4 regions of the Haliea sp. E17 genome follow, and region 3 is predicted to be linked to each of the others. Evidence: predicted binding sites of a transcription regulator. Region 3 holds the regulator's gene; each other region holds the start of a gene.
What was found. The regulator sigma-54, encoded in region 3, starts transcription at its own class of promoters, with help from an activator protein. The targets are predictions, from matches to a motif close to TGGCACANNNNTTGCNNT.

Region 1: puuE (allantoinase PuuE) is a predicted target of sigma-54. The motif match lies at 2,574-2,591, and genes of this name have one in related genera.
Region 2: nifE (nitrogenase iron-molybdenum cofactor biosynthesis protein NifE) is a predicted target of sigma-54. The motif match lies at 2,057-2,074, and genes of this name have one in related genera.
Region 4: ACNKU3_RS03785 (cytochrome ubiquinol oxidase subunit I) is a predicted target of sigma-54. The motif match lies at 3,430-3,447, and genes of this name have one in related genera.

What each region holds. Positions count from the first base shown of each region.
Region 1 covers NZ_JBLWFK010000001.1:242,669-249,733, forward strand. Annotated here, with positions in the region: gene ACNKU3_RS00995 (nucleoside deaminase) at 1-266, shown strand, start outside; gene ACNKU3_RS01000 (uracil-xanthine permease family protein) at 271-1,644, shown strand; gene puuE (allantoinase PuuE) at 1,626-2,540, opposite strand; gene ACNKU3_RS01010 (DUF3450 domain-containing protein) at 2,906-3,664, shown strand; gene ACNKU3_RS01015 (MotA/TolQ/ExbB proton channel family protein) at 3,664-5,040, shown strand; gene ACNKU3_RS01020 (MotA/TolQ/ExbB proton channel family protein) at 5,045-5,575, shown strand; gene ACNKU3_RS01025 (ExbD/TolR family protein) at 5,572-5,985, shown strand; gene ACNKU3_RS01030 (energy transducer TonB) at 5,988-6,623, shown strand; gene ACNKU3_RS01035 (tetratricopeptide repeat protein) at 6,623-7,065, shown strand, end outside.
Region 2 covers NZ_JBLWFK010000004.1:234,462-241,526, reverse strand. Annotated here, with positions in the region: gene modC (molybdenum ABC transporter ATP-binding protein) at 1-274, opposite strand, end outside; gene modB (molybdate ABC transporter permease subunit) at 271-972, opposite strand; gene modA (molybdate ABC transporter substrate-binding protein) at 969-1,751, opposite strand; gene nifE (nitrogenase iron-molybdenum cofactor biosynthesis protein NifE) at 2,129-3,544, shown strand; gene nifN (nitrogenase iron-molybdenum cofactor biosynthesis protein NifN) at 3,541-4,932, shown strand; gene ACNKU3_RS11560 (NifB/NifX family molybdenum-iron cluster-binding protein) at 4,932-5,408, shown strand; gene ACNKU3_RS11555 (NifX-associated nitrogen fixation protein) at 5,462-5,929, shown strand; gene ACNKU3_RS11550 (CCE_0567 family metalloprotein) at 5,942-6,148, shown strand; gene fdxB (ferredoxin III, nif-specific) at 6,204-6,506, shown strand; gene ACNKU3_RS11540 ((2Fe-2S) ferredoxin domain-containing protein) at 6,508-6,831, shown strand; gene ACNKU3_RS11535 (hypothetical protein) at 6,850-7,065, shown strand, end outside.
Region 3 covers NZ_JBLWFK010000011.1:13,712-20,776, forward strand. Annotated here, with positions in the region: gene ACNKU3_RS20430 (YhdP family protein) at 1-1,498, shown strand, start outside; gene yjgA (ribosome biogenesis factor YjgA) at 1,483-2,016, opposite strand; gene mgtE (magnesium transporter) at 2,009-3,361, opposite strand; gene ACNKU3_RS20445 (HPr family phosphocarrier protein) at 3,474-3,743, opposite strand; gene rapZ (RNase adapter RapZ) at 3,740-4,597, opposite strand; gene ptsN (PTS IIA-like nitrogen regulatory protein PtsN) at 4,600-5,058, opposite strand; gene hpf (ribosome hibernation-promoting factor, HPF/YfiA family) at 5,069-5,356, opposite strand; gene ACNKU3_RS20465 (RNA polymerase factor sigma-54) at 5,493-6,965, opposite strand.
Region 4 covers NZ_JBLWFK010000002.1:137,738-144,802, forward strand. Annotated here, with positions in the region: gene acnB (bifunctional aconitate hydratase 2/2-methylisocitrate dehydratase) at 1-629, opposite strand, end outside; gene ACNKU3_RS03770 (DUF1289 domain-containing protein) at 823-1,290, shown strand; gene ACNKU3_RS03775 (tRNA-(ms[2]io[6]A)-hydroxylase) at 1,290-1,910, shown strand; gene ACNKU3_RS03780 (sigma-54 interaction domain-containing protein) at 1,965-3,281, opposite strand; gene ACNKU3_RS03785 (cytochrome ubiquinol oxidase subunit I) at 3,513-4,865, shown strand; gene ACNKU3_RS03790 (cytochrome d ubiquinol oxidase subunit II) at 4,869-5,861, shown strand; gene ACNKU3_RS03795 (MBL fold metallo-hydrolase) at 6,122-6,988, shown strand; gene ACNKU3_RS03800 (TIGR01244 family sulfur transferase) at 6,999-7,065, shown strand, end outside.

The DNA of each region.
Region 1 (7,065 bases), on a different contig from region 3:
AACTCTGGGCTATGACGCTCTACAGCACCGCGGAACCCTGCGCCATGTGTGCCGGCACCCAGTACTGGGCCAATATCGGCAGGCTGGTGTTCGGTATCTCCGAGGCCCGCCTGCTGGAACTGACCGGCAGCAGCGAGGAAAACCCGACCATGGATGTTCCCAGCCGCTACGTGTTCCAGCACAGCCAGAAAGCCATCCGGGTATGGGGCCCGGTGCCGGAAGTGGAAGAGGAGATTGTCGCCCTGCACCGGGATTTCTGGAGCTGAGGCGATGGGCGGCAGCGGGGGAGGCGACTGGCAGGTTCCGCTCTACGGCTGGCGGGACGTGCCGCCCTGGCCGACCGCGCTGCTGGCGGGATTCCAGCACCTGCTGGCGGTGTTCGGCGGGATTGTCACCGCGCCGCTGATTATCGCCGCGGGGATGGGGCTGTCGGTTGCCGATACCAACTACCTGGTAACCTCGGCGCTGCTGGTGTCGGGCATCGCCACCATGATCCAGATTTCCAGCTGGCGCGGTTTCGGTTCCGGCCTGCTGTCGATCCAGGGCACCAGTTTCACCTTTATCGGCGCCATCCTGTTTGCCTGGCACGCACTGCCCGCGGAGCAATCCGACGGCGAGCGCCTCGGCACGCTGTTCGGAACCATCGCGGTCGCCGCCCTGGTCAGTTTGCTGCTGGCCGGGCACCTGCACCGCCTGGCCCGGGTGATCACGCCCGCGGTGACCGGGGCCACGGTCGTGCTGCTGGGCGCCACGCTGGTGCTCTCCACCGGCCGCAACCTGTACCGGGTGTTCCAGCAGGCCGGGAGTTCTGCCGAGGCGCTGGAAGCCCTGTTGCTGGCGGCGGCAGTGCTGGTGGTTACCCTGCTGCTGGCACTGTGGCGCAACCCCTGGTGCCGCATGTGCGCGATCCTCGGGGGGCTGGGCGCCGGCGCGCTGCTGGCCCTGGCACTGGGGAAAATCGACACCGCGCCGCTGGGGCAGCTGGACTGGTTTTTCCTGCCCGAGCCGCTGCGCTACGGCCTGGGCTTCGACTGGACGGCGTTCCTGGTCATCATGCCCATCTTCCTGGTGACGGCGATGGAGTCGGTGGGCGATCTCACCGCGACCCAGGCACTGAGCCGCCTGCCCACCAGCGGCCCGGCCTACTGGGCGCGGGTGCGCGGGGGGGTGATGGCGGATGCCTTCAACTCGCTGCTCGCGGCGCTGCTGGCGACCTTTCCCAACACCACGTTCAGCCAGAACAACGGCGTGATCCGGCTGACCGGCATCGCCAGCCGCCACATCGGCTTTATCGTGGCGGGCATGCTGGTCCTGCTCGGGGCGCTGCCGCTGGTGGCGGGGGTGTTCCAGATCATCCCGCCGCCGGTGATCTACGGCGCCACCTTGCTGATGTTCGCGATGATTGCGCTGACCGGCTTCAACATCCTGCGCAGCGCGGAGCTGTCGCGCCGCGGCTGGTGGGTGGCCGGCGGCGGCCTGCTCGGCGGCCTGGTGTTTGGCACCGCCGCCTGGCTCGCCGATGGCCTGCCGGACCAACTGCGCCTGTTGCTGGGTTTCCCGGTCTCCAGCGGCGCGCTGTGCGCCATCGTGCTGGAGTGGTTGCTGCCCGAACGCCTGGGCGAGCCTCAGCCCGCCGGCCTGTAGTTGGCGTGCCAGTGCCGGGCGATGTCGCTGCGCCGGCAGACCCACACCTGCTCGTGGGACTGTACGTAGTCGACGAAGCGCTGCAATGCGGCGAAACGCGCGGGGCGGCCCACCAGCCGGCAGTGCAGGCCGATATTCAGCAGCTTCGGTGTGCTTTCCCCCTCGGCATAGAGGACGTCGAAGGCATCCTTGAGGTAAGTGAAGAACTGGTCACCGCAGTTGAAACCCTGGGGCGAGGCAAAGCGCATGTCGTTGGTATCCAGGGTATAGGGAATGACCAGGTGCGGACCGTCCGGCCCGGCCACCCAGTAGGGCAGATCGTCGGCGTAGGAATCGGAATCGTAGAGAAAGCCGCCTTCCGCCAGCACCAGGGCGCGGGTATTGGGGCTGTCGCGGCCGGTATACCAGCCCAGCGGGCGCGCACCGGTGAGTTCGCCGTGCAGGCGGATCGCCTCGCGGATATGCTCGCGCTCCACCGCCTCGGGGACTTGCTGGTAGCTGATCCAGCGCAGGCCGTGGCAGGCGATTTCCCAGTCCGCCTCGCGCATTGCAGCCACCGCCTCGGGGTTGCGGGCCAGCGCGCTGGTGACGCCAAATACCGTGACCGGCAGGTCGCGCCCGGCGAACAGGCGCTGCAGGCGCCAGAAGCCGGCGCGGCTGCCGTACTCGTAGATCGACTCCATGCTCAGGTGGCGGTCGGGGAAGGCCTGTGCGCCGATGATCTCGGAGAGAAACACCTCCGATACCGGGTCGCCGTGGAGCACGCAGTTTTCGCCGCCCTCCTCGTAGTTGACGACAAATTGCACGGCGATTCGCGCGTTCCCCGGCAGTTCGAAGCGGGGCAGGTGGCGGCCGTAACCGATCAGGTCGCGGGGGTAGGACGGGTCGCGGTTCAATTGGGTTCTCTCCCGGTGGTTGTGCCCCAGCTTGAAGCAAGGAGTGTACCAGCGGGCTGACGGGGGCGGTTCCCGGCCCTTGTTTCCAAGGGTTTGCGGCTCTCTGCACTGTGCTTGGGCGTGCGGCCCAAAAAATCGCACTGTTATGGAACAAAAGCTGTCCAGTTGGACAAGATTTCAGCTGGAGAGCCCCCGGTCGAATTTCCCGAAGCGCGCAATGCCCTTGTTTTAAAGGGGCTACAGCGCCATGGCACGCTAATTGCTCTTTCTGACCACGAACCCTCAGAAGTCATCGTGCGGAGGGTGGGGACAGCTTCCAGTCTACCGCCACCGCGAGCCATTTTCAGTTCAGGAGTTGGAGCATCATGCACCACAGAAAAACCTTCCGCAGGTTGGCCCTGTTGCTACTGCTGGCGCCGCTGGGCGCGCAGGCGCAGGAAGCCGCGCTAGAAACCCAGGTCAAGACTGACTCCGCTGCGGCGGCCAGCCAGGACCGGATCGACAAGCTCGACGAGCAGGCGACCACGTCCCTGCAATCCTACCGGGTAGCGGTGCAGCGGGCCGAGAGCCTCACCATCTACAACCAGCAGTTGCAGCGCCTGATCGATTCGCAGGAAGAGGAGATCGAATCAGTCAAGCGGCAGACCGCGGAGATCGACAATATCGAGACCGGCGCACTGCCGTTCATGCTGGAGATGACCGATACCCTGAGCACCATCGTCGAGGCCGACGTACCCTTCCTGCGCGCCGAACGTATCGAGCGTATCGACAACCTGCGCAGCATGATCGACCGCGCCGACGTCACTGCCGGCGAGAAATACCGCCGCATCATGGAGGCCTACACCATCGAGGCCGATTACGGCCGCACCATCGAAGCCTACCGCGGTGAACTCAATTCCAGCGGCGAAGTTCGCTCCGTGGACTTCCTGCGCATCGGCCGTGTCGGCCTGTACTACCAGACCCTCGACGGCGCCGAGAGCGGCCGCTGGAACAGCAAGCTGGGCAACTGGGAAGTGCTCGAGGGCAGCTATCGCCGCTCGATTCGTGACGGATTGCGGGTGGCGCGCAAGCAGGCGCCGCCGAGCATGTTGAAACTGCCGGTAACGGCTTCGGAGGACGCGTAATGAAAGCCCCACGTTTATTCCTGGCCTCCGTGGCCATCGCCGCCAGCGTGTTCGCCGCCAGTGCGCCGGTTGCAGCCCAGGGCAGCAGCGAGCTGACCAAGCTGCTGCAGCGGGTGGAACAGAACCAGACCGAGGAAGCCAAGCGCAATCGCGAGCGCGAGGCGAAATTCAAGGCCGCGGCGGACCAGCAGGTCGCGCTGCAGCGCAACGCCGAGGCGGAAGTGGCGCGGCAGGAAGCCCTGCGTATCGAACTCAAGGAGCGCTTCGACGCCAACGAGCTGAGCCTGGCGGAACTGCAAACCACCCTGGACCAGCGCACCGGTGACCTCGGCGAGCTGTTCGGCGTATTCCGGCAGATGGCCGACGATACCCAGACTGCCCTCTACGACTCGCTGATCACCGTGGAGTACCCCGAGCGCAAGGCCGTGGTCGATGAACTGGCCTCCAGCGAGGAAGTGCCGACTATTCCGCAGATGCGCGCCCTCTGGCAACTGCTGCTGCAGGAGATCGCCCACTCCGGGGAGATCAGCCTGTTCGACGCGCAGATCATCAAGCCCAGCGGCGACGCCTACAGCGCCCCGGTCACCCGCGTGGGAACCTTCAACATGGTTTCCGGCGACAAGTACCTCAACTACATCTCCGATTCCGACCAGGTGGTGGAACTGCCGCGCCAGCCCCAGGGCTACGTGCGCAGCTCGGCCAGTGACCTGACCTCGGCGGCGAAGGGCGAGACTGTCGGTTTCTATCTCGACCCCTCCCGCGGTGCGCTGCTCGGCCTGCTGGTGCAATCCCCGAGCCTGATGGAGCGTGTCGAGCAGGGTAAAACCGTGGGCTACGCGATCATCGTGGTCGGCATTGTCGGCCTGATTATCGTCGCCGCGCGCATGCTCTCGCTGGCGCGCACCCAGCGCCGCATCAAGGCGCAGCTGAAGGATATGGATCACTTCGACAAGGACAACCCGCTGGGCCGCATTCTCAACGTGTACTACGAGAACAAGCACCTCGACCTGGAAACCATCAAGCGCAAGCTGGATGAAGTGGTGTTCCGCGACGTCTCGGAGATCCGCAAGGGCCTGCCGATCGTCAAGGTGCTGGCCGCGGTAGCGCCGCTGATGGGCCTGCTGGGTACGGTGACCGGTATGATCGGCACCTTCCAGGCCATCACCCTGTTCGGTACCGGCGATCCCAAGCTGATGGCCGGCGGTATTTCCCAGGCGCTGATCACCACGGTGCTGGGCCTGTGCGCGGCGATCCCGCTGCTGCTCAGCCACAGCCTGCTGTCCAGCCGGGTGACCGCGATGAGCAAGGTGATCGGCGAGCAGTCCGCGGCCCTGATGGCGCAGAAAGCCGAATCCGACGCGCAACTTAAGGCCTGAAACCATGGAAGTCGTCAGTGCATTCCGTGATTTTCTCGACAAGGGTGGCGACGTGCTCTACGCCATCCTGCTGCTCTCCATCTGGCTGTGGTGGCTTATCCTGGAACGCTACTGGTACTACCTGCGCGAGCTCAAGGGCGATGTGAACAGCGCGGCCAGTACCTGGAACCAGCGCAGCGACCAGCGCTCCTGGTATGCGCTTACCCAGCGCCGCGGCCTGATTTCGGAGATCGAGGTGAAGATGCTGCGCAACCTCGGCCTGATCCCGGCGCTGATTGCCCTGCTGCCGATGTTCGGCCTGCTGGGTACGGTGACCGGCATGATCCAGGTCTTCGACGTCATGGCCTTCATGGGATCGGGCAACCCCCGGGCGATGGCCGACGGCGTCAGCGCGGCCACTATCCCGACCATGGCCGGGATGGTGGTGGCCCTGATCGCCATTCCCTTTGCCACTCAACTCGAACGCCGTTACCGCAGTGAGAAACAGCGTTTGGCCGAAACACTCAAGATTGCTGACCAGGAGGTCGTCGCATGAGCGATTCCATCAATTCGATGATTCTGGAAGAAGAGGAAAGCCAGATCGACCTCACGCCGATGCTCGACGTGGTGTTCATCATGCTGATCTTCTTCATCGTTACCTCCACCTTCGTCAAGGAGGCGGGTGTCGATGTAAGCCGTCCCAACGCCGACACGGCGGTGGTGACCGAGTCCAACAGCATCCAGATCGGCATCACCGCCGCCAACCAGATCTTCATGGACAAGCGCCAGGTGGACAAGCGCGCGGTGCGCGCCAACGTCGAGCGCGGGCTGGCGGAAAACCCGGGCGCCGCGGTGATTATCGTCGCCGATTCCGACTCCAAGACCGAGACCCTGATCGAGGTGATGGACCAGGCGCGGCTGGCGGGCGCGGAAAACGTCTCGGTAGCGGCTGACGAGGGCAACTGACCATGCCAGTGGTGTTGAAGGACGTGATGACCTTCGCCGCGGCCTGCGGCATCGGGTTGGCGCTGTTCGTGCTGATGCAGCTGATGATCAGCGCCGACGCGATCCTCGAAAAACCGGACGGCGAGCGGGCCTTCCTCAACTTCGTGCGGGTGGACCAGTCCGAGGAAACCCGCACCAAGGAGCGCAAGCTCAACGAACCGCCGCCGCCGGAAGCGCCGCCGGAGACGCCGGACATGTCGATGGATATGGCCAACGTGAACCCCAACCTGAGCATGAACATGCCCACTATCGGCATCCCGATCAACTCCGGTGACGGCCCCTACCTCGGCGCCCTGCAGCAGGGCCAGGGCCTGGCCGGTTTCGACACCGATGTCATTCCGGTGGTGCGCATCGCGCCAACCTATCCGCGCGGCGCCAAGCAGGCGCGCATTGAGGGTTACGTGACAATGGCGGTGACCATTCGCCCGGACGGCACCGTCTCCGGCGCCGAGGTGATCGAGTCAGACCCGGCGCGACTGTTTGACGATGCGGCGCTCAACGCGATCAGGCGCTGGAAGTTCCGTCCCAAGGTGGTCGACGGCAACCCGGTGGCGCAGCGCGCCAGACAAACCATTGAATTCAAGTTGGGAGGCGGTTGATGCGCAGGAAATTTACAGCCGCGGCACTGCTCAGTGTGGTGCTGTTCGCCGCGACACCCGCTATGGCTGGCCCGGATTCCGTCAGCACCGGCACCTACAAGGAGCTGACTGAAATCCAGGAACTGATGGCTGCAGGTCGGATGAACGACGCGGTTGACCGCCTGCAGACCCTGCTGTCGGAAGTGGAGGATGACAGTCTCGACAAGGCCTTGACCCTGCAGACCCTCGGCTACGTGGAAATGTCGCGGGAGAATTTCCCCACCGCGATCGAACTCCTGAAGGGTGCGCTGGCCACCCAGCGACTGCCGCAGAACGTGGTCTACAACGTCGGCTACATGGTAGCGCAGCTGCACGCGGCGCTAGGCCAGTTTGACGAAGCGCTGGAATTCGCCGAGGAGTGGTTCAAGCAACTGGAAAATCCGAAGCCCGATCAGTACATGTT
Region 2 (7,065 bases), on a different contig from region 3:
AGAGATGCTCGAACAGGCTGGCTTCCTGGAAGACATAGCCGATGGGGCGTCGGTGGGTCGGCAGGAACGTGCGCGCCGACTGCCAGACCTCGCCCATGACGTGCAGGTCTCCGCTCTGTGCGCGCTCGAGGCCCGCGATGCAGCGCAGCAGGGTGGTCTTGCCGGATCCGGAGTGGCCGAACAGTACGCTGACGCCGCTGGCCGGCAGTTGCAGGTCGACGTCCAGTTCGAAACCCGGATGGCGCAGGTTGAAACGGGCTGCGATAACGCTCATCGGGCCCGACCCCGCTGCGGCGCGGAATTGGGATTGAAGACATAGAGGGCGAGCAGCACCGCGAAGGAAAAGCCGAGCATCACCAGCGACAGGCGGTGGGCGCTGGCATAGTCCAGCGCTTCCACGTGGTTGTAGACCTGTACCGAGACGACCTGGGTCTCGCCGCCGATGTTGCCGCCGATCATCAGCACCACCCCGAACTCGCCCACGGTGTGGGCGAAACCGAGTACCGTGGCCGACAGCAGGCCGGGCCGCGCCAGCGGCAGGACGACGGTGAAAAAGCAGTCGAGGGGCGCGGCGCGCAGGGTGGCGGCCACCTCGGTCGGCCGGCGGCCCATGGCTTCCATGGCGTTCTGGATCGGCTGCACGACAAACGGCAGGGAGTAGATCACCGAGGCAAACACCAGCCCGGAAAAGGTAAACGGCAGGGTGCCGAGCCCCAGGCTCTGGGTCAGTTCCCCGAGCGGTCCCCGCGGCCCCATGAAGATCAGCAGGTAAAAGCCCAGCACACTGGGCGGCAACACCAGCGGCAGGGCGACCACGGCGTTTACCGGGTGGCGCCACCGGCTGGTCGAGCGCGCCAGCCACCAGGCCAGGGGAGTGCCCAGTACCAGCAACAGGGCGGTCACCGTGGTGGCGAGCTTGAGGGTGAGCAGGAGGGCCTCTATGTCTTCCGCGCTGAACCAGGGTGCGTTCATTCCGCCGCGCTCCGGTAGCCGTGTGACTCGATCAGCGCCCGGGCCTGGTCGCTGCGCAGGAAGGCGAGGAAGTCGCTGGCGGCCGGGTTGCCGGCGCCGCGCGTGAGCAGTACCGCGACCTGGCGAATCGGTGAGTGCAGTTCGCCCGGTACGACCCAGCTGCCCGCGGAGGGATTGCCGCCCTCGATCAGTTGTGACAGGGCGATGAAACCGAGTTGTGCATTGCCGCTGGCGACGAACTGGTAGGCCTGGGCAATGCTTTCACCGGTGACCACGCGGTCGCTGGCGCTGGGTAGTAGCTGCAGGTGTTCCAGCACTTCCATGGCGGCGGCGCCGTAGGGGGCGAGCCGGGGGTTGGCGATTGCCAGGCGCCGGTAATCGCCCGCCTTGAGCCGGTCCAGGGGGGCGCCGGCGGCGCTGCTCCACAGGGCGAGGGTGCCCAGGGCGTAGGTGTAGGCGCTGCCTTCGAGGGCGTCGCCATCCGCGACCAGGGCCGCCGGTTTATCGCTGTCTGCGGAGAGAAAAACATCGTAGGGGGCACCGTTCCTGATCTGTGCATAGAACTTGCCCGAGGAACCGTAACTGATCTGCAGCCGGTGCCCGGATGCTTGCTCGAAGGCCGCGTTGATAGCCTGCATGGCCCCGGTGAAATTGGCCGCGACGGCCACGCGGGCTTCGCCGGCCACCCCGGGAATGGAGTAGCACAGCGCCAGCAGGACCGGGGCAAGGCGGCTGAGTAAACGGCAGTACTTGCGGAATTGAAGGCTGACAGGGGACAAGGGGGGACTCCTGGGTAACGCGGGGATACAGGCAGTGTTGCAACTTGTACGCCAGTGCTTTGTGAACCCCGGGATTTCCCCGTTGCGAAGTTATAAGTTGCTGAGCCTGTTGAAGTTTAGGGAGTTTCACGGGTGCCGGCCGCGGGGCGCGCGGCGGCCCGTTTGTCGCAAATGCGACAGTCCCGGTCACGCCAGCGGGAAGCGGCCGAGGTACTTGTCGTATTTCCGCCAAAGCTGTGTGGGTGTCGCAAGTCTTACAGCTTCCTGAAAGATGAAAGTCTTTATAAATCAGCCATGTAGTCCTGTGGCCTGAGTATTGCACCAGAACCTCGCAACAGGGGTGGTATCTGCCACCCCGACCGTGAGGGTGACTGTAGATGAAAGCCAAAGACATCGCGGAACTGCTCGACGAGCCCGCCTGTGAGCACAACAAGAAGGAGAAATCCGGTTGTGCCAAGCCCAAGCCCGGCGCTTCCGCCGGGGGCTGCGCCTTCGACGGCGCGCAGATCGCGCTGTTGCCAATCGCCGATGTCGCCCATATCGTCCACGGCCCGATCGCCTGCGCCGGCAGCTCCTGGGACAACCGCGGCACCCGCTCCAGCGGGCCGGACCTCTACCGCATCGGCATGACCACCGACCTCACCGAGCAGGATGTGGTGATGGGACGAGGCGAGAAACGCCTGTTCCACTCGATCAAGCAGGCCATTGAGGACTACGCGCCGCCGGCGGTATTCGTCTACAACACCTGCGTGCCCGCCCTGATCGGCGACGATGTCGACGCCGTGTGCAGGGCCGCGGAGGAACGCTGGGGTGTGCCGGTGGTGCCGGTGGATGCGGCTGGATTCTATGGCACCAAGAACCTCGGCAACCGCATCGCCGGCGATGCCATGGTCAAGTATGTCATCGGCAGTCGCGAGCCGGACCCGCTGCCCGCGGCCAGCGTGCGCCCCGGCATCACCGTCCACGACGTCAACCTGGTCGGCGAATACAACATCGCCGGTGAATTCTGGTACGTGCTGCCGCTGCTCGACGAACTGGGTATCCGCGTGCTCTGCACCCTCTCCGGCGACGCCCGCTTCCGCGAGGTGCAGACCATGCACAAGGCAGAAGTGAACATGATGGTCTGCTCCAAGGCCATGCTCAACGTGGCGCGCAAGATGCAGGAGCGCTACGCCATTCCCTGGTTTGAGGGCAGCTTCTACGGCATTACCGACACCTCCCAGGCGCTGCGGGACTTTGCCCGCCTGATCGATGATCCCGACCTCACTGCCCGTACCGAGGCGCTGATCCAACGCGAGGAGAAAAAGGTCCGCGCGGCGCTGGAGCCCTGGCGCGAGCGGCTGGCCGGCAAGCGGGTGCTGCTCTATACCGGCGGGGTGAAATCCTGGTCGGTGATCTCCGCGCTGCAGGACCTCGGCATGAAGGTGGTCGCCACCGGCACCAAGAAATCCACCGAGGAAGACAAGGCGCGCATCCGCGAACTGATGGGCGACGACGTCAAGATGCTCGACGAGGGCAATCCGAAAGTGCTGCTGCAGACGGTGGCGGACTACAAGGCGGACATCCTCATCGCCGGTGGGCGCAACATGTACACCGCCCTGAAGGCGCGTATTCCCTTCCTCGATATCAACCAGGAGCGCGAATTCGGTTACGCCGGCTACGACGGCATGCTGGAACTGGTGCGGCAGCTGGCGCTGACCCTGGAGAGCCCGGTGTGGGAGGCGGTGCGCCGACCGGCACCCTGGGCGGGAACCGATGACGGCGCGCTGACCGCGCAGGGGGTGTGCGCATGACGGAGATCATCAAGCGCAACAAGGCGCTCTCGGTCAGCCCGCTGAAGACCAGCCAGACCGTGGGTGCGGCACTGGCCTTCCTCGGGGTCAACCGCGCCATGCCGCTGATGCACGGTTCCCAGGGCTGCACCGCCTTCGCCAAGGTGTTCTTCGTGCGGCATTTCCGCGAGCCGGTCCCGCTGCAGACCACCGCCATGGACCAGGTCAGCTCGGTGATGGGCGCCGACGACAATATCGTCGAGGCACTGCGGGTGATCAGTGAAAAGAACCAGCCGGCGATGATTGGCCTGGTGACCACCGGCCTGGCGGAGACCCAGGGAGCGGACATCCGTCGCGCAGTCTACGAGTTTCGCAGCGAAAATCCGCAATTCGACCATGTCGCGGTAGTGGCGGTGAACACGCCGGATTTTACCGGCAGCTTCGAGAGCGGCTTCGCCCTGGCCGTGCGCGGCATCATAGAGACTCTGGTGCCCGAGGACCACGCCAGGGTGGGACTGCGCAAGCGGCAGGTCAATGTCCTGTGCGGCGCCAACCTGACTCCGGGCGATATCGAGTTCGTCAGTGACAGTATCGAGAGTTTCGGTTTGCGGCCGCTGCTGATTCCCGACCTCTCCGGGTCGCTGGACGGCCACCTCGAGGACAGCGAGCACAACGCCCTGACTACCGGCGGCGTCTGTGCCGACGATATCGCCACCGCGGGCGAGAGTATCGCCACCCTGGCGGTGGGCGAGAGCATGCACGCGGCGGCGCGGGTGCTGGAAAAACGCAGCGGCGTACCCAGCCACCTGTTCGGTCACCTGCTTGGGCTGGATGCGGTGGACGGCTGGTTCATGGCCCTGGCGGACATCAGCGGACAGCCGGTGCCCCCGCGCTGGCAGAAGCAGCGCCGGCAACTGCAGGACGCGATGCTCGATACCCATTTCATGATCGGGCACTCGAAGGCGGCCATCGCCGGAGACCCCGACCTGCTGGTCGGCTATGACCGCCTGCTGCGGGGCATGGGTGCGGAAACGGTGGTGGCGGTGGTGCCGGCGAAAGGACCGGCGCTCGCCGATTGCGACCTGGCCGAAGTCCGGGTCGGCGACCTGGAGGACCTGGAACGGCTGGCCCGCGAGCGGGGCGCACAGTTGTTGCTGGCCAACAGTCACGGTGTCGAAAGCGCGGCGCGGCTCGGCGTGCCGGTCCTGCGCGTGGGATTTCCCCAGTACGACCTGGTGGGTGGATTCCAGCGCTGCTGGTTCGGCTATCGCGGCTCGGCCCAGGCCCTGTTCGACCTCGCCAACCTGGTCATGAGTCACCACCAGGAAACCGCCCCCTATTACTCGGTCTATGCGCAAAAAATCGGCGAGGGCGCCCTGGTGATGCCCTCGAGTGAATGGAGCCACTGATGAGCGAAGTCACCCGACAACTCCGTGTCCTCGACGAAAGCGAGAGCGATGAAGTGCTCAGGGTGGCTTTCGCCACCTCCGACCGGGAAACCGTGAACCAGCACTTCGGCTCCGCCCGATCCTTTGCCATCTACGGTGTCGGCATGGACGGTTCGCGGCTGCTCAATGTCACCGAGTTCGGCGACCTGGCCCAGGACGGCAACGAGGACAAGCTGGCGGTGAAACTGGAAATGCTGCAGGACTGTGTCGCCGTCTACTGCCGCGCCTGCGGCGCTTCCGCGGTGCGCCAGTTGCTGACCCTGGGCGTACAGCCGGTGAAGGTCAGCGAGGGCGCGCAGATCGCCCCGCTGATCAGCGCCCTGCAGCAGGAATTGCGCGAGGGCCCGTCGAGCTGGCTGGCCAAGGCGCTCCAGCGCAACCAGGCGGAGACGGGCGACCGCTTCGACGCCATGGAGACCGAGGGCTGGCTGGAATAGGCGGCACCGGTGATTTCCAATCCTATCAGCGACATTGAATATGCGAGGTGAATATGAGCGAAGCAGTATTGAAGGAAAGCGATGACCTGATGGCGCATCCCGCGGTGCGCCAGATCGTCACCCAGTTGCGCGCACTGGACAGTTACGGCACCTACGACACCTGGCCGGACTTCAAGGTGCTCGACCCGATGATCCTGACCAAGGAGCGACGCCGCGAAATACCGGTGGTCGGCGATCCGGACGAGACCACCATCTCGCGCCTGAAAGCCTATTACAACGCTATTGCCGCCGGTATCGAGCGCGAGGTGGAGTTGATGGCGGTGCCGCTGGTCAATCTTTCCCACGAGGGCTTCGGCAAGGCCCTGATCACCGTCGGCCGCCTGGTGGTGGTCAACCGGACCCTGCGGGACGTTCATCGCTTCGGCTTCGACTCGCTGGAAAAGCTGGTCGAGGACCTGGAAAAGCAGATAGCCCAGGCCGTGGCCCTGGTCGACGCCCATCGCGCCGTGGCCGAATTGTAGGAGACAACCAAGATGGATGACGAGGAACTGAAAGCGCTGAAAAAGGAAGTCAGCAGCAAAAAGCGCATTGCCATGGACTACGCCTCACAGGTTCACGACCTGGTCGAGGATCGCCTGCTCAGTGATTACGCCGAGCTCACCCGCCTGGCCCAGCAGACCGTCGCGGCCTGTGAGGCCTGGGCGGAAACCAACGCCCGCTACCAGGCACTGGACGGCTGAGGTCCCGCTCCGGGAATCGCGCCGTGGCCCCAGGGACAATGAGAGGTATCGAGAAATGACAGAAGCGGTAATTGTCGGGCGTACCCGCGGTGGTGCCGAGTGGACGCCGGAGTTTGTCGTCGAACTGGACGCCGGGCGCTGTATCGGCTGCGGGCGCTGTTACAAGGTCTGCCCGCGCGATGTTTTCGAGTTGACCGAGCGCAGCGAAATGGTCGATGACGACGATGATTTTTACGATGACGACGACGAGATGATGGTGATGACCATCAAGGACGCGCTGGACTGTATCGGCTGCATGTCCTGTTCCCGGGTCTGTCCCAAGCAGTGCCACACGCACCAGGCGCTGGTGGGGGTGTGAGATGGGCAAGCCCGAATTCCACGTTTTCGTCTGCGCCCAGCAACGCCCCAGCGGTCATCCGCGCGGCAGTTGTGGTGAGAAGGGCGCGGCAGCACTGCTACCGGCGCTGTCCCAGAGTGTCATGCAGCGCAACCTGCTGAACCAGGTGTCCATCGTGCCTACCGCCTGCCTCGGGCCCTGTACCGCAGGTGCCAACCTGCTGGTATTTCCCGGCGCCCATCTCTACAGCGGCATCCAGCCACAGGACGTCGACCACATCGTCGCGCAGCACCTCGCTGGCGGCGAGCCGGTTGCCGACAAACTGGCCCCGGACTCGGCCTGGTAGGGGGCGCCGGTGAACAATATGACAACAGACCAGCTGCGCGACTCGGATGAACTGCTGCAGCGGATGGAGCTGGAACGCCCGACCATAGCCCAGCTGCGCGATGCGCTGCAGGCCCAGATGCGCCGCTACGGCTTCGAGGACCTGGTTGGCCGGCTGGCGGAGCCGCTGGTCAATCCGGAACTGCGCAAGGACTGTTTCGACGGCAGTGTCTCGCTGTTCGCCGAATGGCGCACC
Region 3 (7,065 bases):
CTGGTCGAAGATCGAACCGGAGGCGGCGCCACTCGCCCTGAAATTGCCCCTCGAGGGTGCGCAGCGGGTGCTCGAGCTGGGCTTGCGGGACTCATTGTCATTGCACCTGGGGTTGGACCAGCAGGCCTACGCGGTGGGTGTCAACCAGTTGCCGCCGGCACTGGTGGCCGACACGGTCACGGTCGCGGGTGTGGCGCCCATGCTGGATGTCCGCGAATGGCAGGATTTTACCGAGCGTTACCTGGGGCCGACGACAGCGCCGGCAAGCGGCGCCAGTGGCGGGCCTGCCGCCCTGTCCGCGGGAGCCGCTCCCGCCCGGCTGGCGCTGCAAATCAGCGACCTCCAGGTGGGTCGGCTGGCGCTCTGGGGCAATGAATTCCGCGATGTCGACCTGCGCCTGGCGGCGGCCGGGGACGCGCTGGCGGTGGACTTTGCGACGGACTGGCTGGAGGGGAACTACAGTTCGCGCCCGGGGCAGGTCGCCACCCTGGACATCGGCATGATCGACCCCGGCCGACTGCCCCGGCCCGCGGCGGACGCTGACCCGGCCCAGCCGCAAGCGCAAGGCGAAGACGGGGCGCAGCTGCCGGACCTCGCGGCCACCGACGTCACGGTAGGGCGATTGCTGTGGAAACAGCGGGAACTGGGCCAGCTGCGGTTTCGGCTTCAGGGAGAGAACGGCAGCTACCGCGCCAGCGCCATAGACGGCGAAATCGCGGGGCTGACGTTCTCGCCCCAGCGCGCGGCGTCGCTGGTATTCGAGCGCGGTTCGGGCACCCGCCTGTCGGCACTGCTCGATTTCCAGGACTTTGGCGATACGCTGAACACCCTGGGCTACGCGCGTTTCCTGGAGACCGGGCGCGGGACCCTGGACCTGGCCCTCGACTGGCGCGGCGAACCCCAGGACTTCAGCCTGGCTACCCTGGAGGGGTCTCTGGGCATCCACAGCGAGGACGGGCGTTTCCTGCAGACGCCGTCGGGCAGCGGTGCGCTCAAGGTGGTGGAGATTCTCAACCTCGCCGGGGTGGTGCAGCGCCTGAGCCTGTCCCACGTGTTCGAGTCGGGCATCGCCTTCGACAGTATGGACGGGCAGGTCTTCTTCCATCCGGGGACGATCGAACTCGCCAGTCTCAATGTCCTCGGCAGTTCCAGCGCATTCGCCATGAGCGGCGTTTCCGATGTCGCCAGCCGCAGTCTCGACGGCGAGCTGGTGGCGACCCTGCCGGTGGCCAGCAACCTGCCCTGGGTGGCGGCGCTGGCCGGCGGGCTGCCGGTGGCCGCGGGCGTGTTCGTGGTGAGCAAGGTGTTCGAGAAACAGGTCAACCGCCTGTCCAGCGGGGTCTACCGGATCGAGGGCACCTGGAACGATCCGGAGCTGACCTTCGACCGGATCTTCGACGATGAGCTGCGCGCAGCGGACAAGTGGGAGGCCGGTATCACGCCCCCCGATCCGGGAGCTGCCCCCTCGCCCGAGGACCCCAATCAGCCTTCGCCCTGAGCCTCGTCCAGTTCGCGCAGGTAGCGGAACAGCTTGCGGGCGGCGGCCGGCGGCTGGTCGCGCTCGCGTTCGCGCCGGTGTTGCAGGAGCAGGTGGCGCAGTTGCTGGCGGTCTGCGTCGGGATACTGCGCCAGCACCTTTGCCACGCCCTGGTCGCCGGCGCCGAGCACGTCGTCGCGCAACTGTTCCAGCCGGTGAAAACGCGCGTTGGCCTCCCGCGAAGGGCGGAACAACTGTTCGAGAGCGGCCTCGATCGGCGCCGGGTCGATATCGCGCATCAGCTTGCCGATATACTGCCGGTGGCGGCGCAGCGCGTTGTTGCTCTTGATATTGCGGGTTTCACGAATCGCCCTGAGCAGGCGTTCGTCGTCGACGGGGATCTGTTCCAGCTGCTTTTCACTGAGGCTGGCGAGCTGTTCCCCCAGCGCCTGCAGCGCGTGCATTTCCTTCTTGCGCTGGGTCTTGCTCGGACCCAGTTCGAAATCGTCGTCGTCTTCGTATTCTTCGTAATCAGCCATATACCAGTGTCGCCAGGCCCAGGAATGAAAGGAATCCCACCACATCGGTGACCGTGGTCAACAGTACGCCGCCAGCCAGCGCGGGGTCAATTTTCACCCGGGTCAGCAGCAGTGGCAGGGCCGCCCCGGCAAACGCCGCCATCAGCAGGTTGATGACCAGGGCGGCGGCGATGATAGCGCCGATGGTCCAGTCCTGGAACCACAGGGAGGCGGCGACCGCGACCACGCTGGCCCACAACAGCCCGTTGAGCAGGCCGATCACCAGTTCGCGGTTGAGCAGCCAGGCCTGGTTGTTCCTGCCCACCTGGCCGATGGCGATGCCGCGCACCAGCACCGTGAGGGTCTGGGTGCCGGCAATGCCGCCCATCGAGGCGACGATGGGCATCAGCACCGCCAGCGCCACCACTTTCTGGATGGTGTCCTCGAAGAGGTTGATGGTGCCCGCGGCGATGAACGCGGTAACCAGGTTGATGCCCAACCAGACCGTCCGCCTGGGGGCGGCTTTCAGGATCGGGGCGAAGGTGTCCTCGTCTTCGTCGAGGCCGGCCATCGACATGAAGGAGTGGTCCGCGTCCTCGCGGATAACGTCGACCACGTCGTCAATGGTGATCCGCCCGAGCAGTTTACCGTTCCTGTCCACCACCGGGGCCGAGACCCAGTCGTTGCGCTCGAACAGGCGCGCCACTTCGGCGTCGGGCATGTCCACCGGGATGGGGTCGACATCGGTGACCATCATTTCCCGCACCGTGGCGGAAGGGTCGGCGACCAGCAGGGTGTGCAGGGGCAGCAGCCCGATGAACTGGTCGGAGCGATTGACCACGATCAGGTTGTCGGTCATCCGCGGGATTTCGGTGTGGCGGCGCAGGTAGCGCAGTACCACGTCGAGGGTGAGGCGGGCGCGGATGGTGATGGTGTCCGTGCTCATCAGGCCGCCGGCGACGTCGTCCGGGTAGTTCAGGACCTGTTCAAGGCGCGCCCGGTCCTGGTGGTCCATCGCATCGAGCACTTCCCGGGTGATCGCGTCCGGCAGCTGTTGCAGGATGTCCGCCAGGTCGTCGTCGGCGAGGCCCTCGGTAATGGTGGCGACTTCGGCGGCATCCATGCGCGAGAGGAAGTGCGCCTGCAGGTCGTAGGAGAGTTCGCCGATGACCTCGCCCTCGAGTTCCACGTCGACCATCTTCCACAGGACATCGCGGAATTTCGGTGGCGAGGATTCAAGGAGGTGGGCGATTTCCGCCGGGGACAAACCGTTCAGCATGCGCCGGCCGTGGACAAAGGCGCCGCTTTCAAGCGCGTTCGTCAGCTTGTCGAGCGTATCCTGCGATGTCTGCGGATTGGGGGGCATGCGAGGAATTCCCGTGTCCTTGAGTGGCCGGCGAGCGCTTACGGGACAGGATTATGCGAGATAGCGGCGGGGGCAACAACGCAATTAGTTACGCTGCCGCGCAGGTGCCGGCTTATTCGGCCTCGCCGAAACGGTTTTCGATCAGTGCCACGATGGCCGCGTGTGCGGCCTCCTCGTCGGCGCCATCGATATGCAGGTCGAGTACGGTACCCTTGGCCGCCGCCAGCATCATCACCGACATGATGCTTTTGGCATCGACCATTTCGCCGTCGCGGCCGGCCATGATGCGGCTGGAAAAAGCTGAACTGCAGCCGACAAATTTTGCCGCCGCGCGGGCGTGCAGGCCCAGTTTGTTGATGATGGTGACCTGGGTCTCAATCACTGCTGTAATTCCCTGTGCCGGAGATGTACTTCGGGGAACTGCTGCCGATAGTGCTGGTACAGCCTGTCGGCGAGATATACTGACCGATGTTGACCACCGGTACAACCGATGGCGACAGTCATGTAGCTGCGGTTGCTGTCGCAGTAACGCGGCAGCCAGCGGTCGAGAAACTGGCGGATATCCGCGTGCAGTTCATCGGTCATCGGCTGGTCCTGCAGGAAGTCGCGCACCGCCTGGTCGAGCCCGGTCAGCTGGCGCAGCTCTTTCACCCAGTGCGGGTTGGGCAGCATGCGCACGTCGAACACCAGGTCTGCATCGCTGGGCACGCCGCGCTTGAAACCGAAGGACTGGAAGGTGATCGACATGCTGCCGGAGGCAGAGCCCAGCAGCCGCTGGCGGATGGCGTCGCGCAGTTCGTGGATGGTCATCTGGCTGGTGTCGAGAATCAACGCCGCATCCGCGGCGATCGGCGCCAGCAGCGCGCGCTCCAGGTCGATGGCCTCGGCCAGCGGTGTGTCGTTCGAGGACAGCGGGTGGCGCCGCCGGGTCTCGGAAAAGCGTTTGATCAGCTCTGCATCCTGGGCTTCGAGCAGCAGGATTTCGCAGCGCACCTCGGCGGGCAGCGAGTCGCGGACCCGGGCGAAATCCGCCAGGTCCTTCCAGGCGTTGCGGGCGTCGATGCAGACCGCGGTGCCCTTGAAGTGGGCAAAGTCCTCGCGCCGGGTCTCTTCCACCAGTGCGGGCAGCAGCGACACGGGCAGGTTGTCGATGCAGTAGTAACCCTCATCTTCCAGCTGGTGAAGGGCGGTACTTTTCCCCGCCCCGGAACGGCCGCTGATGATGATCAGGTGCATGGTTACTGCACTCCGGCTTCCGCGACGGCGAACAGCGCTTCGTCGTTTTCCGCGGCGCGCAGGCGCGCGCAGTAGTCCGCCTGGCTGAACTGGCGGGCGATTCCTGCCAGGGTGTTCAGGTGGCGCTGTTCCTCGCCCTCGGGAACCAGCAGCGCAAAGACGAGGTCCACCGGCTGGTTGTCCGGGGCGTCGAATTCGATCGGTTCGGCAAGGGTGAGGAGGGCGCCCACCGGCCCCTCGCAGCCGGGCATGCGGCAGTGGGGAATGGCGATGCCCTGGCCCAGTCCGGTGCTGCCCAGCTTCTCGCGCGCGATGAGGTTGCTGAATACCGCGTCGTAGGAGATGCCGGGCAGGTCATTGCTGATGATGCGTGCGAGGGATTCAAAAAGTCTTTTTTTACTGAGCCCCGGAACGCGGCTCGCGGTGCGCTCCGGGGTCAGCAGATCGGCTAGTGATTGCATGGGGTGGAAATCAGTGACCTCGGGTTTTCTCTTTGTGCTTGATCAGCTGGCGGTCCAGCTTGTCGGCGAGGAGATCGATCGCCGCGTACATGTCCTCGGATTCCGCCTGGGCGAACAGGTCCGCTCCGGAGATGTGCATGGTCGCTTCCGCTTTCTGAACCATTTTTTCGACGATCAGGGTGACCTGGGTGTTGGTGATATTGTCAAAGTGGCGTTGCAGTCGCTCGAACTTGCTCTCAACGTAATTGCGCAGGGGGTCGGTGACCTCCACGTGGTGTCCGCTGACGTTCAGTTGCATAGCTTGGCTCCTTGTTGCTGATGAGCCCGGGTGAGCCCCGGGGAGGGCGCCGCCGGATTCCGGCGAGACCTTGGAATCAGTCTAGACCACTTGGTGACCGGCTGGCACAGGTGGTCGGGCGATATTGGCATAAAGATCATACCAGCCGCTTGCGCTCGTTGGAGGGCGGGATGTTAAGGCTGTCCCGGTACTTGGCGATGGTCCGCCGGGCTACTTCAATGCCCTGTTCGTCCAGCAATTGGGCGATCTTGTTGTCGCTGAGAGGCTTGCGGGGGTTTTCTGCCGCGACCAGCTTGCGGATCAGTGCGCGAATCGCCGTTGAAGAGCATTCGCCACCGCCGCTGGTGGATACGTGGCTGGAAAAGAAATACTTGAGTTCGAAGATACCGCGCGGGGTGTGCATGTACTTCTGGGTGGTGACCCGGGAGATGGTGGACTCGTGCATCTCCACCGCCTCGGCAATGTCGTGCAGCACCAGCGGTTTCATGGCTTCCTCGCCGTATTCGAGGAAGTTGCGCTGGTGCTCGACAATCTTGCTGGCCACTTTCATCAGGGTTTCGTTGCGGCTCTGCAGGCTCTTCAGGAACCAGCGCGCCTCCTGCAGGTTGTCGCGCAGGTAGGTGTTGTCGGCACTGTTGTCCGCGCGCTTGATCAGGCTGGCATAGTCGCTATTGATGCGCAGTTTGGGCGCGATATCCGGGTTGAGCTCCACCACCCAGCGGCCTTCGCGCTTGCTGACAAAAACGTCGGGCACCACGTATTCGACATCTTCCGGGGCGAAGGATTGCCCCGGGTTCGGGTCCAGGGTCTGCAACAGCGCCAGTACCGACTTGAGTTCGCTTTCAGCGAGCCGGGTGCGGCGCAGGATCTGGTTGTAATCGCCGCCGGCCAGCTGCGGCAGGTGGCGGTTGAGGATCAGCCGCGCCGGCTCGAGATAGGGGGTGTCGGCGGGCAGTTGCTGCAACTGCACCAGCAGGCATTCCTGCAGGCTGCGGGTACAGACGCCGGCGGGTTCGAATTGCTGCAGCCGGTGCAGCACCGCCACGATCTCGTCCATCTCGATGTCGAGTTCCGGGTCGAAGGACTCGTGGATTTCCTCCAGCGACAGGGTCAGCCGGCCGTTGCCGTCGGTGGCGTCGAGCAGGGTCAGGGCGATCAGGTGGTCGGTGTCGGAAAAACGGGTGAGGTTGAGCTGCCAGAGCAGGTGGTCGTGCAGGGATTCCCGCGAGCTGTTGCGGGACTCGAAGTCACCGTCGTCTTCCATGGGCGCCGGGGCGGGGGAAGAACTGGATGGCAGCAGGTCTTCCCAGCGGGTGTCCACCGGCAGGTCATCCGGCATGCTCTCGGAGCCGGTGGTGTTAGCCTCGTTGAGTTCGGCGCTTTCCCAGTCGCTGTTGCCGGCCGGGCCTTCGGGCTCGTTGTTACCGTTCTCCACCTCGTTGCCGCCGAGGTCCTCTTCGCCGATTTCCAGCAGGGGGTTACTGTCCAGCGCCTGCTGGATTTCCTGCTGCAGGTCCAGCGTGGAGAGTTGCAGTAAGCGGATGGCCTGCTGCAACTGCGGAGTCATGGTCAGTTGCTGGCCGATCTTGAGTTGAAGCGATTGTTTCATCGACAGCTGGAAAGAGCCCCTGGGTGCGTCCCCGTACGGGGTGGCGCAGTTGAACACGACTTGGAGTGTAGCGCCAGCGTGCAAACTCTGGCAACCGCTT
Region 4 (7,065 bases), on a different contig from region 3:
GTGAGGCCGTCGCGGGTCATCTTGTACATGGCCAGGGCGTGCAGGGGGATGTCGGGGCGGCTCCATGCATCGGGAGCGGGGGAGAGGTCGTCGGTGTTAGTTTCACCGGTGACCTTGAATACGGATACCTTGATGGACTCGGGCACGTCGTCGCGCGAGGTGAACCACTCGCCCTCGGCCCAGGATTCCATCACGGCTTTCGCGTTGGCGTTGCCGGCCTTGGCCAGTTCGTCCACATCGTGGAAGGCGTCGAACATCAGCAGGGTGTGCTTGAGCTCTTCGGCAGCCAGGGCGCCGAGGTCGGCGTCTTCCAGCAGGCTGACCAGGGTCTCGATGTTGTAACCGCCGTGCATGTTGCCGAGCAGTTTCACTGCGGCGGGCTTGTCGATCAGCGGGGAAGTGGCTTCGCCCTTGACGATGGCGGAGAGGAAGCCCGCTTTGACGTAGGCGGCTTCGTCCACGCCCGGGGGTACGCGGTCGGTGATCAGTTCCAGCAGGGTGGCTTCTTCACCGGCGGGAGGGTTCTTCAGCAGCTCTACCAGGCCGGCAACCTGCTCCGCGTTCAGCGGCTTCGGGGGGATGTTCTGTGCGGCCCGTTCGGCCACGTGTTCACGATATGCGTCAAGCACAGTTAGAGCTCCTTTGCGTAATCTGGGGCGGCGCAGGCGGGGGAGGGCCGGCGCGGAAAACCAGTAGAAGGTGTAAAACCGGTCAAGGATTATAGCGGATACCGCTTGTCAGATAAATGAACAGAGGGCTTATACCGTGCATTCAACTGGCTGATACCGTACACTGCCGGGCCAGTGATTTTCCCCCTGCCGCATGCTCGACGACCTTGTAAAAACGCCCTGTATCGGTGTCTGTTCCACGGGCATCGGCGATACCGTGTGCCGTGGCTGCAAGCGCTTCCAGCACGAGGTCATCCACTGGAACGGCTACACCCCGGAGCAGAAGCGCATCATCGACGAGCGCCTGGCCGGCTTCCTGTCCCAGTGCGTCAGCAACCGGCTGCGGGTGCTGGACAAGGCCCTGCTGCGCTGGCAGCTGCAGGTGCAGAACGTGCGCTTCACCGCCCGCCACGACGAGTACTGCTGGCTGTTCAGCCTGCTGAAGGCCGGGGCGGGGCAGATCGACCAGCCGCGGGACTTCGGCTTCGAGGTGGATATGGCCTTCCGCGAGGTGCCGCTCACCGAACTGCGCGACCAGATCGACGCCGAGTTCTACACCCTGTCCCAGGCCCACTACGACCGCTACATCGCCATGCCCGACCTGTTTGGAGGCGCCGACTGATGGGAAAACCCGTCGACCTCACCCCGATCCGCGAATTCCTGCCCTGCGCCACACCCCGCGCCTGGGTGGACTGGGCGCTGGAAAACCCCGAGTTGCTGCTGATCGACCACGCCAACTGCGAGAAAAAGGCCGCCTCCACCGCCCTGAACCTGATGTACCGCTACGTGGAGCACCACCAGCTGCTGCACAAGCTCTCCCGCCTGGCGCGGGAGGAGCTGCGCCACTTCGAGCAGGTGATCGCGCTGATGAAAAAGCGCGGCATCGACTACCCGCAGATCAGCGCCGCCCGCTACGCCGGCGGCCTGCGCAAGGCGGCGCGGGACGGCGAGCCGGGGCGGCTGGTGGATACGCTGATCTGCGGGGCAATTATCGAGGCGCGTTCATGTGAGCGGTTTGCTGCGCTGGCGCCGGAGCTGGATGCCGAGCTGCGCGAGTTCTACGAATCCCTGCTGAAATCCGAATCCCGGCACTTCCTCGACTACCTGAAGCTGGCGGAGCAGTTGAGTTCAGCGCAGGAGGTGGCGCAGCGCCTGCCGGTGTTCCTGGCGGTCGAGCAGGAGCTGATCGAATCCCCCGATACCGAGTTCCGCTTCCACTCCGGGGTGCCCGCCGCCGCGTGATACCGGGCGCCTGCGCCGCCGGCCCGGCGTATTGCCGGGCGGGGGCACCCGCGCTTAATCCTGAGTGTCCGCCGAACCTTCCAGCTTGCGATACAGCGAACGCACGCTGATGCCGGCAATCTCCGCCGCTTTTGCCTTGTCGCCGCCGCAGTGGGCCAACAGGCGCTGCAGGTAGTCCCGTTCCTGGGTCGGCAGGTCCACCCAGTTCTCCTCTACTGTGTTCACCGTTGCCTGCCGCTGCGGCTCCAGGCAGTGCTCCAGCACCTGCGCGTCGATGACGTTGGAGCGGGCGAAGATGATCGCCCGCTCCATCACGTTGCGCAGTTCCCGGGAGTTGCCTGGGAAGTGCTCCGCCTGCAGGCGCTTGATGGCCGAGTCGGTCAGGTGGTACTTGCCCTCGGGAGACAGTTTCTGCAGCAGGGAGCGGGCGATCAGGGCGATGTCGTCGGGCCGTTCGCGCAGGGGCGGCAGGGTAATGGGGAAGGTGTTCAGGCGGTAGTAGAGGTCCTCGCGGAACTCGCCGGCGGTGACCATCGCCGGCAGGTCCTTGTGGGTGGCGCAGACCAGGCGGAAATCCGCCCGCTTCAGCTGGGTGCTGCCCACCGCGCGGAAGGACCCGGTCTCCAGCAGGCGCAGCAGTTTCACCTGCATGCCCAGGGGCACATCGCCGATCTCGTCGAGGAACAGGGTGCCGCCGTGGGCGTCCTCCAGCAGGCCGGGCTTGTTGTTGGTCGCCCCGGTGAAGGCGCCTTTCACGTGGCCGAACAGTTCGCTCTCGAACAGGGTTTCGGTCAGCCCGGCGCACTCCACGGTGACGAAGTTGTGGTCGGCCCGGCCGCTGGCCTCGTGGATGGCGTTGGCGGCCAGTTCCTTGCCGCTGCCGGATTCGCCCAGCAGCAGCACCGAGGTGTCGTGGGGCGCCACCAGGTTGATCAGCTCCACCAGCCGGTTGAAGGCGGGGCTGCGGCCGACCATGCGCTCGCGGTGGATCTCCGCGCTGGCGATCTTCACCGGCTTCAGTACCTCGATGAAGTAGAGCAGTTCGCCGCTGGCGTCCTTCAGCGGCAGCATCTCCACGTCGATGTGTTCGCGGCCGCGCGGGGTGTTGTGGATGTGCAGCACCCGCTCCTTGTCCTTCGACTGCTTGCAGGCCGCCAGCGGGCAGCTTTCCCCGGCCTGGTCGCAGGGGCGGTCGTAGCCGTGGGAGACGCGGTAGCAGCGCTCGCCCTCGGCGATCTCGCCGAAGTTCTGCTGGTAGCGGCGGTTGCTGGCCAGCACCTCGTAATCCATCGACAGCAGGATGGCGGGGTGCTCGATGCCGGCGAGGAGGGAGGCGAGGTCGAGTTCGGAGACGGGTTCGTTCAGGGTCATGGTGTTTGCCAGTTGTGGCAGGGCTTGTGTCAATTATGGCGTAAATGTTGGTGGTGTGAATACCCAGCGCGCCATGAGGTGGTTTGTAGAATATTTTAAATATAATTAAAACAAATATATAGGAGTTATACTTAAAGCGAATTAAAGGTGGCACGTCCCTTGCGATAGCTCCCCCGATACCACTGCCACACCGTGTGGGTTTGTCACTGGTTTCACGGTTAAGGAGTGAACATGACCATCGATCCCTTCGTGCTGGCGCGCATCCAGTTCGCCGCCAACATCAGTTTCCACATCCTCTTCCCGGCCATCTCCATCGGCCTGGCCTGGCTGCTGCTCTACTTCCGCTGGCGCTACACCCGCAGCGGCGACAAGGCCTGGGAGTACGCCTATTTCTTCTGGGTGAAGATTTTCGCCCTGACCTTCGCCATGGGCGTGGTCTCGGGCATCACCATGAGCTTCCAGTTCGGCACCAACTGGCCGGGCTTCATGGCCAAAGCCGGTAATGTCGCCGGGCCATTGCTCGGCTACGAGGTGCTCAGCGCCTTTTTCCTCGAGGCCTCCTTCCTCGGCATCATGCTCTTCGGCAAGGACCGGGTGTCCAACCGCATGCACATGACCAGCACCTTCCTGGTCGCCTTCGGCACCACGCTCTCGGCCTTCTGGATCCTCAGCCTGAACTCCTGGATGCAGACCCCCGCGGGCTACCGCATCGAGGACGGCGTGGTGATGGTGAACAGCTGGTGGGAGGTGATCTTCAATCCGTCCTTCCCCTACCGCATGGCGCACATGCTGGCGGCCTCGCTGCTCACCAGCGCCTTCCTGATCGCCGGGGTCAGCGCCTGGCGGGCGCTGAAGAATGTCGACGGTCCCGCCACCTGGAAGGTGATGCGCACCGGCGTCGTGCTGGCGGCGGTGATGGCGCCGCTGCAGATCTTCATCGGCGACCTGCACGGCCTGAACACCCTGGAGCACCAGCCGGCCAAGGTCGCCGCGATGGAAGCGGTGTGGGAGACCGAGCAGGGCGCGCCGTTTACCGCGATAGCCTTTCCCGACGAGGCCACGCGCACTAACCGTTTCGCGGTGGAAATCCCCTACGCCGCCAGCCTCATCCTCACCCACGAGGCGCAAGGCGAGGTGCTGGGCCTGAACGAATTCGAGGGCAAACACCCGCCGGTGGCGGTGGTGTTCTGGTCCTTCCGGGTGATGCTGGCGATGGGCGTGCTGATGCTGCTGGTCGGCTGGTGGGCCGCCTGGGAGATGCGCGGCAAACGCCCGGCGGGGCGGCCGCTGCTGCGGGCGCTGTCCTGGATGACCTTTTCCGGCTGGGTGGCGGTGCTCGCCGGCTGGTATGTCACCGAGATCGGCCGCCAGCCGTGGATTGTCGACGGGGTGCTGACGGTCAGGGACGTGGTGGCCGACCACAGCAGCGCGACCATGGCCGGCACCCTGTTCGGCTACGTGCTGCTCTACCTGTTCCTGCTGGCGTCCTATATCGGCGCGCTGCGCTACCTGTCCACCAAACCGGCGGCGTCGCTGGCCCTCGGGCCGGTGGCATTCGCCACCACCAAGACTGCGGAGGCCTGAGCCATGGACTACTGGTTACCGATTATCTACATGGCGGCCATGGGCCTGGCCCTGCTGATCTACGTCATCCTCGACGGCTACGACCTCGGCGTGGGCATGCTGCTGCCGCTGGCGGAGGAGGACGAGAAGGACGTGATGGTGGCGTCCATCGGCCCCTTCTGGGACGCCAACGAAACCTGGATCGTGCTCGGCGTCGGCATCCTGCTGATCGCCTTCCCGCTGGCCCACGGCATCGTGCTCACCAGCCTCTACCTGCCGGTGACCATCATGCTGATGGGGCTGATCCTGCGCGGGGTGGCCTTCGACCTGCGGGTGAAGGCGGGGGACCACCACCGGGGGCGCTGGAACCGGGCGTTCTTCCTCGGTTCGCTGATTGCCTCGGCGGCCCAGGGCTGGATGCTGGGGGCCTACGTCACCGGCCTGCAGACCACCCCGACCAGCCTGCTGTTCGCGGTGCTGATCGCCCTGACCCTGCCGGCGCTCTACCTGGTACTGGGCTGCGGCTGGCTGGTGATCAAGACCGAGGGCGTGCTGCAGCGCAAGACCCTCGGCTGGGCGCGGGTGGCGGTGTGGCCGATGGGGCTGGGCCTGCTGCTGGTGTCCATCGCCACGCCGCTGGTCAGCGCCAGCATCGCGCAGAAGTGGTTCAGCTGGCCCGGCTTCCTCTACCTGGCGCCGATCCCGCTGGTCTGCGCGCTGGCCTTCGCCGCCATCCTGCTGATGCTGCGGCGCGACGGCTGGGCGGCCGGCAGCCGCAGCTGGTGGCTCTACGGGGCGGTGGTGCTGATCTGCGTGATGGCCAGCATCGGCCTCGGCTACAGCCTGTTCCCCCACGTCATCATCGACCGCATGACCATCTGGGAGGCGGCGGCCGCCACGGATTCGCTGCTGTTCACCCTGTTCGGGGTGGTGCTGACGCTGCCGGTGATTATCGTCTATACCATATTCGTGTACCGGATCTTCCACGGCAAGGCGACGGCCCTGAGCTACGAGTAGCATTGCTCCGCGCCCTGCCAGATTTGGCAATTGATCTGTCAAATCTGGCGGGGCAGGGGCTTCCCGAGAGCATGCTACTTCCTGCGCTCTAGGTAAATATTAATTAAAAACAGTTAGTTACGAAGAAAACCAAAACTGGCACGAAAAACGCAATACAAGCAAGAGAGTCGTAATGCCAACGCTGCCACGCCCGGTGACTGACCGTGCGCCGTCGTTATCAAGAGGAACCAGACATGGCCGACATTCCCTTCGCGGTTGACCTGACCAGCAAGCCGGAAGTGATCCCGTTCTTTGACGAGGACACCAACACCTTTTCCTACGTGGTCCGGGACCCGGCCTCCAGCGCCTGCGCGGTGGTGGATTCGGTGATGGAGATCGACTACGCCGCGGGCCGCCTGAGCCTGGCCGGCGCGGACAAGATCATCGACTACATCCGCCAGCACAAGCTGGAGCTGCAGTGGCACATCGAGACCCACGTCCACGCCGACCACCTGTCCGCCGCGCCCTACATCCAGGAAAAACTCGGCGGCAAAATCGGCATTGGCGAGCACATCGTCACCGTGCAGGAGACCTTCGGCAAGATCTTCAACGCCGGCACGGAATTCGCCCGCGACGGCTCCCAGTTCGACCACCTGTTCACCGACGGCGAGCAGTACATGATCGGCAGCCTGGTCTGCCATGCCCTCTACACCCCGGGGCATACCCCGGCCTGTATGAGCCACGTGATCGGCGATGCCTGTTTTGTCGGCGACACCCTGTTCATGCCCGACGGCGGCACCGCCCGGGCGGACTTCCCCGGCGGCGACGCCGGCGTCCTCTACCAGTCGATCCAGCGGCTGCTTTCCCTGCCGGAAGCCACCCGCCTGTTCATGTGCCACGACTACATGCCCAACGGCCGCGAGGTGGAGTACGAGACGACGGTCGCCGCGGAGAAAGCGACCAACGTGCACGTGCACACCGGGGTCAGCGAGGCGGATTTCGTCGCCATGCGCGAGGCCCGCGACGCCACCCTTGGCATGCCCCGGCTGATCCTGCCCTCGCTGCAGGTGAACATGCGCGCCGGCCACCTGCCGGAGCCGGAAGGCAACGATGTGGTCTACCTGAAACTGCCGATCAACCTGCTGTAAGGAGCGCGCGATGGATATCAAACGACTCGACGAAACCCTGTCCGTCGCCGGCCAGATCAGCCCCGACGATGTCATCG